Aminivibrio sp.: one gene and its partner. The protein of the gene in region 2 interacts with the protein of the main gene of each other region in a pairwise test. Links are inferred from orthologs where the notes say so. Each region holds a gene or a part of one and is shown on either strand. Other genes may lie near its edges. The genes, in order: rpe and eno.

The links.
Region 1: the proteins of eno (region 2) and rpe interact in binary tests that used the Escherichia coli proteins (3 or more experiments, as listed by UniProt). The link is inferred for Aminivibrio sp. from one-to-one orthologs.

The regions. Positions count from the first base shown.
Region 1 is NZ_JAESIH010000051.1:124,975-128,289, reverse strand. What follows is about bases 31-3,029. They hold rpe (ribulose-phosphate 3-epimerase), read right to left. Parts: upstream 1,871-3,029; coding sequence 1,190-1,870; downstream 31-1,189. Other genes in these bases: JMJ95_RS08370 (RsmB/NOP family class I SAM-dependent RNA methyltransferase), read right to left, coding at 3,026-3,029; JMJ95_RS08375 (PASTA domain-containing protein), read right to left, coding at 1,867-3,029; JMJ95_RS08385 (RodZ domain-containing protein), read right to left, coding at 256-1,197; rimO (30S ribosomal protein S12 methylthiotransferase RimO), read right to left, coding at 31-259. Also shown: more of rimO, read right to left, coding at 1-30; more of JMJ95_RS08375, read right to left, coding at 3,030-3,033; more of JMJ95_RS08370, read right to left, coding at 3,030-3,315. UniProt on the Escherichia coli protein: Catalyzes the reversible epimerization of D-ribulose 5-phosphate to D-xylulose 5-phosphate.
Region 2 is NZ_JAESIH010000041.1:56,608-59,902, reverse strand. The notes cover bases 317-3,295. They hold eno (phosphopyruvate hydratase), read right to left. Parts: upstream 2,459-3,295; coding sequence 1,175-2,458; downstream 317-1,174. Other genes in these bases: dnaG (DNA primase), read right to left, coding at 2,882-3,295; JMJ95_RS05300 (RNA-binding S4 domain-containing protein), read right to left, coding at 2,516-2,794; JMJ95_RS05310 (RidA family protein), read right to left, coding at 772-1,152; JMJ95_RS05315 (redox-sensing transcriptional repressor Rex), read right to left, coding at 317-714. Outside these bases: preprotein translocase subunit YajC, read right to left, coding at 1-18; more of JMJ95_RS05315, read right to left, coding at 88-316. UniProt on the Escherichia coli protein: Catalyzes the reversible conversion of 2-phosphoglycerate (2-PG) into phosphoenolpyruvate (PEP). It is essential for the degradation of carbohydrates via glycolysis.

The DNA of each region.
Region 1 (3,315 bases), on a different replicon or contig from region 2:
CCCCGTACCGGTTGACAAGGCAGCCGACGACGCCGATTTTTTTGAGTTTTCCCTGTTCCTTGAGCAGTTCAAGATCGAGAATGGCGTTGACGCTCTCTTCCACGGCAGACTGTATAAAGCCGCACGTATTCACCAAAGCGACGTCGGCTTCGTCGACGTCGCCGACAACTTCAACTCCGGATGCCTCAAGAAGACCTATGAGGTTTTCGCTGTCGGCCGAATTCTTGGAGCACCCCAGGCTGATTAAACAGAGCTTCACCTGGCGATCCTTCCGGTGGTTCCATCCGGAGCATAAAAAATTCTCTCCACGCCCCTGGTGGTTCCGGGATTGCCGAGATCTTCCCCATTCCACCGCGTCCTGACTGAACCAGCTCGTCCGTAGGTAACCTCAATCCGCTCCTTTACAGTGAAAGAAACAGATTCACCCGCTTTCAGGGTACGTTCATACAGGGTTTTTGTTCCCTGTCTCACCCGAACCCAGCAGTCTCCGTTCGCATCGATTACAAGCTCCTTGTCCTTTTTCTTCTCCGGAACGGCCGTAGGAGTCTGGGAAGCATTGGCGCCAACAAGCTCGGCAGCGCTAGGAGGAGGCGTCATTCCCGCAAGGGGAACGGCAGACAGATCGGCGGAAAGGGTTTCCCTGCTGTTCGGATCGGCTTCATTGGAAGATTCTCCGGCGGCTGTCCGTGAGGCTGTTTCGGCCACGGCATTCCCCGGGGCAGTTTCGTCCACAGTTCCGCCGTTTTCCTCGCTGTTTTCTCCCCGGACCGCAAAGGAAGGGGCCCCGTTCCGGTCCCAGGTATACCAGACGTACCACGACGACCCGACAGCCACGAGAAGAAGTATGGCAAATATCCAGAACCTGGAGGCAGGCTTGAACCCTTTCGCTGGAGGAGTGCACGAACCAACTACCGCAGGCTCCTCTTCCCGGACTTTTTCCGTCCCCTCGGAAAGTACGGGCAGATAGTCCGCCCAAAACTCTTCCGCCCCGATAAACTGAAGATAATTCCGTATAAAACCCCGAACGTAGACCGTTCCAGGAAATTCCGAGAAGTCTCCCCGTTCTATTCCTTCGAGAAACTGCATCCTGATCTTTGTTCCTTCATGAACATCCTTCAGGCTGAGCCCGAGTTCCTCTCTCTTGCGTCTGACTTCCTTCCCCAAGTCCTGCAAAGTGTTTTCCCGATGCTCAGGCATGGGCGATTGCCTCCTTAACATTCAGCTTGATCTCCTGCAAAAACAGGGCAGGATCCTGAGCGCCGAACACAGCGCTTCCCATAACAATAACGTCGCAGCCGGCGAGCGCGATTTCGGCGGCATTGCCCCAGCCTATTCCGCCGTCCATTTCAACGCGGTAATTGTAATGGCTCGCTTCCCGCCATCTGCACAACGACTTTGTCTTTTCGAGAGCAGAAGGGATAAAAGACTGCCCTCCGAATCCCGGGTTCACTGACATCACCAGGACAAGATCCGCCAGAGGAAGAACGGGGCGAAGAAGTTCTTCCGGCGTCCCCGGATTGATGGATACTCCGGCTCTTGCGCCCCTTTCACGAATCATCGTAAGGGTCCGGTGGATGTGCCGGTCGGCTTCGAGATGAACCGTGAGATAGTCGGAACCTGCGTCGAGGAAAGAGTCGATAAGCCTGTCCGGATGCTCTACCATAAGGTGGACATCCAGCACCTCAACGGGGTACCGTTTCCTGAGTGCGGAAACAAAACCAGGGCCGAACGTAATGTTCGGGACGAAGACCCCGTCCATGACATCTACATGAAGCCAGTCATGCTCTCCTCTCAGGGCGGCAATGGAAGACCGGACATCGAGAATGTCAGCCGAGAGAAGGGATGGAGCAAAAAGAACCTCTCTCATCATTTGTAGCGCTCCTGCCAGACGAACTCCCCCCCAAGATATATGGTGACAACCCCTTCGCGCACAAATGGAGCGTCAAGAGAGATGAATTCTCCACCTTTGACATCCCGGCCCAAAATGTGTTTTGTCCCCGTGGCGTCGACCATTTCAATCTTCAGGTCGAGCGGCTTCGTAAGCGGGGGCACCTGGTACCTGATCTTTGCGGTGCCGGTTGCCGCAGGACCTGTCTGGGCGGCGGCAGGGGCGAAAGCAGGCGGTGTCCCTGAAGGCAGCCCCGTTGCTCCTGCCAGTTCCTGCTGCCGTGGGGTAAGAACTGTCTGCACGGGCCCCGCAGGTCCGACCTGTCTCGGCTGGGTCTGGACCGGAGGTTCCTCGACCACTACCGCGCCAGAGGGCCGGCCTGCGGAACCAGGTGGGACAACCGGGGTTTCAGGCTTTTGCGGTTCTTCTTTTCTTCTGTTCGCGGCAACCACGATCTGCACGGTATCACCCGGTCTCACCATGGTTCCCGCCCCGGGTTTCGTAGACATGATCATTCCTTCCGGCGTGTTTTGGGTCGAGACGTATTCCGTTCCCCCGAACTTCAGACCGCTCTGGGCAAGGAGATCCTTTCCCGTCTCCTCGTCCCTTTGTGCGATGTCAGGAACAGGAATGCGGCCGTCTTTTGGAACAGGTCCGAGGCTGACGAGAAGATCGATTTTCCTGGAATCGTCAACCACGGCGGGAACGGCGGGGTTCTGCGCAATGACCGTTCCAGCCGGCCTGTTGTCATCATGGATTCTTACAGTATCTCCTGCGGTAAAGCCGAGCTCCTGGATTTTTTTCAGTGCCTGGGTGTTCTCAAGCCCCCTGAGGTCGGGAACGGCCTTTTTATTCCCGCCTTGGCTTATTTTCAGAATTATGCTTTTATCCCTTCGGACTTTTGTTCCTGCTTCCGGCCACTGGGCAAGAACTGTTCCCGCAGGTATGGAGGATTCAACCTGTTCTATTTTCACTTCGAGACCGATCCGCTCAGCCTCGTCAACCGCGTCAAGTACGGACATTTCCCGCAAGGGGGGTATAACGAGGTCTTTCCCCCCGAAAAACACGGTGTAAAAAGCCACGCTGCCCGATATGAGAATGACAAGAATCACCAGGACCACGGCCCAGCGGAAGATTCTACCCATCAACAGTTTTCCCTCCCGATTTTTTCATGATCACGGCCATGTAGAATCCATCGATCCATGGCAGTTCCGGCCACATGTATGTCCCCCAGGGCCGCCCTTTCCTGAAAAGCGCTCCGCCGAAGGGAAAGGAAAGTTCCACCAGCCCGGGCTCTTCCGAGAGGACATGGGCGACCACGTTTTCATTTTCGTTTTTCAGCAGGCTACAAGTAGAGTAGACCACAATGCCTCCCGGCGCAAGGAGGGATACGGCCCTTTTCAGCAGATTTATCTGCAGGGATGCCA
Region 2 (3,295 bases):
TCCGCACTGCTGATTCATGAAAAAAACGCCTCCTCAAAGTATTTTGGTTCAAAGGCCCCGAAGGGGACCATGATATTCTATCAAATACTACTCTTCTTTGTGCTTGAGGAAAAAAAGCAGCTTCTCGAGCTCGACGGAAATGTCCACCGCCGCGAGAAGCACATTCTCCGGAACGGAAAGGGAGACCGGCGCGAAATTGAGAATCCCCTTCACCGTCCCCGCCTCGGCTGCCTTGTCGACCACGTGCTGTGCAGCTCCTCCGGGGACGGTGAGTATCAGGACCTCTATTTCCTTCTCCCGGACGATCTCCGCAATGTCTTCCGCAGAATAGCAGGGGATGCCCTGAATTTCCTTTCCGATCTTTTCCGTGTCCACGTCGAAAAGAGCCCTGATGCGAAATTTGTCGTTCCGGAAGGCCTGGTATCCAAGCAGCGCTTCCCCGAGCTTTCCCACTCCGACGAGCCCGATGGACCATTTCCTGGGTGAGGCCAGAATGCGGCTGATATGCTTGTGGAGCCGGTCAACGTGGTATCCGACCCCCCTTTTGCCGATCTCTCCGAAATAGGAAAGGTCCTTTCTCACCTGGCTGGCCTTGAAGGAAAGCATCTCGCCCATTTCCTGGGAGGAAACAACTTTCTGTCCTTCGGCGACAAGCTGCTCCAGCAGGCGTTGGTACTGTACAAGCCGTTCAATTGTGGGTTCAGCTATCTTCATTTCCGCACTTCCTTCAGTGGGATGGTGAAGGGGCGGAGGTATTCTCCGCCCCGGAAGCTATTCCTTCCAGGCGACGACTTCGATTTCCACGAGGGCGCCCTTGGGCAGGGCGCTCACTTCCACGAAGGACCGCGCCGGCGGTTCCTTGTCGAAGTGCTTCGCGTACACGCCGTTGACCACGGCGAAATCTCCCATGCTTGCGGCGAAAACGGTGGCCTTGATCACATCGGAAAGGGAGTAACCGGCACTCTCGAGAACCGCCCTGACGTTCTTCAGAACCTGTTCCGCCTGCTGCTCCACTCCGCCCTCGACGAAATTCCCCGTGGCAGGGTCGATGGGAATCTGTCCCGAGCAGAAAAGGAAATTCCCTGCCCTTACGGCCTGGCTGTAAGGGCCTACGGCCGCTGGGGCCGCTGCGGTGGAAATAATTTCTTTCATCTCGTTTCCTCCTTCGTGGATATTATCTGCAGGAGTTTCCCCTGAACTGGGAAAGCCTGGCATAGGGCGCCCGTTCCAGGTCTTCGGCGATTCGCAGGAGCTGATTGTACTTGGCGACTCTGTCGATCCGCGCGGGAGCTCCGGTCTTGATCTGGCCGGCCCCGGTGGCGACGGAAAGGTCGCTGATGAAGGTATCGTCCGTCTCGCCGGAGCGGTGGGAGATGATGGTCCCGTAGCCGTACCTCTTCGCGAGGGCAATGACGTTGAGGGTCTCGGAGAGTGTGCCGATCTGGTTCAGCTTGATGAGGATCGCATTCGCAATGCCTTCCTCGATGCCCCTGGAGAGCTTTTCGGGGTTGGTGACGAAGAGGTCGTCACCAACGATCTGGATTTTCTTGCCGAGCCTCGAGGTCATGACGGCCCATCCGGCCCAGTCGTCCTCAGCCATGCCGTCTTCGATGGAGAGGATGGGATAGTCCCGGCAGAGTTCCTCCCAGTAGCCCACCATCTCCTCGGCGGAGAAGACTTTGTTCTCCCCGGCGAAATGATACTTGCCGTCCTTGAACAATTCCGATGCCGCAGGGTCGAGGGCCAGGCTGACATCCTTTCCTGGGGCGTATCCGGCCTTCTCCACCGCCTCGAGGATGAGGTCGATGGCCTCCCTGTTGCTCTTCAGGTCCGGGGCGAATCCGCCCTCGTCGCCGATGGCGGTGCTGTATCCCCTGGAGTTGACCGTTTTCTTGAGGGAATGGTAGGTCTCAACCCCAATGCGGAGGGCTTCGGCAAAGGTCTCGGCCCCGTGGGGAACGATCATGAACTCCTGGATGTCCACGTTGTTGTCCGCGTGGGCGCCGCCGTTGATCACGTTCATCATGGGCGTGGGGAGGGAGAAGGGCCCGAGGCCGCCTATCCATGCCCACAGGGGCATGTCATGGTCGTCTGCGGCAGCCCTGGCCGCGGCCAGGGACACGCCGAGAATGGCGTTGGCGCCGAGCTCGCTCTTGTTCGGCGTTCCGTCAAGCTCCATAAGGGCTGCGTCGAGCTCGGTCTGATCGTCGGCATCAAACCCCATGAGCTCGGGGGCGATCTTCTCGTTGACTCCGTTCACGGCCTTCAGGACGCCCTTGCCGTTGTATCTGGGACCGCCGTCACGAAGCTCCACCGCCTCGTAGGTTCCGGTGGACGCCCCGGAGGGAACGGCCGCCCTTCCCGATGCCCCGCTGTCAAGCCAGACCTCCACTTCCACCGTGGGGTTTCCCCGGGAGTCGATTATTTCCCTTCCGTGCACTCCTATAATACTGCTCATCGATCTCAGCTCCTTTTCAGTTCCATCCTCGTCCGAACAGGGGATGATTTTCTGCCGCTACCACGGTTTCTCCGCCGGATCCGCCCGCCGTTCCTCCCGAACGCCGTAGGCCCCTCCGGGAGCGCCCCGCTTCAGTGCGTTTTCATCGTCGCAGAGGACCTCCACGGTCAGGATCCTCGACGGATAGGCTATGTCGAGAACGTCCCCGGCCCGAACCTCCGCCGCGGGCTTGCACTGCCTGCCGTTGATCCTCACTGCGCCGAGGGTGACCATTTCCTGAGCCGCGGTGCGCCTCTTAACGAGGCGGGCAAGTTTCAGATATTTGTCCAGTCTCATGATTCTTCTTCCTCCGGTTTTGAAACCAACGAAAAGTATATCAAACCTCGTCCTCATTTTTCAATTCTTTCACAAAGTCATTTTTCCTTATTCCCGGGGATTGCTCTTGAGCAGCATGGCCACCTCCCGGAACCTCAGAAGATCTTCCCTGTCCGCCTCCCCCCGGGAAAGTTTTTCCCTGATGCGTTCATATTCCCGGCGGGCCTTCTTCTTGGCGAGGATGCCCAGAACCACGTCCCAGGCGGCCTGGTTTTCCCCGAGCCCTTCACACCAGTCCCCTCCGCGGGCGATGGCCCTGAGAGGGAAGGTTTCGCCGAGGGAATGCCAGCGGGCCTCCACTTCATCCCTGGAGGGGGCGGAAAGAAGGGCGGCGGCCACCGTCTGGAGCCGTTCGTCCTCAAGAAGGGAGAGGACTTTTATTTCGTCGGCGGTCCTTCGGATGTGGTCGTCCTTCCACAACAGGGCGCAGAGGGCGGCCTCCACTTCGTCAGTCTCATGTTC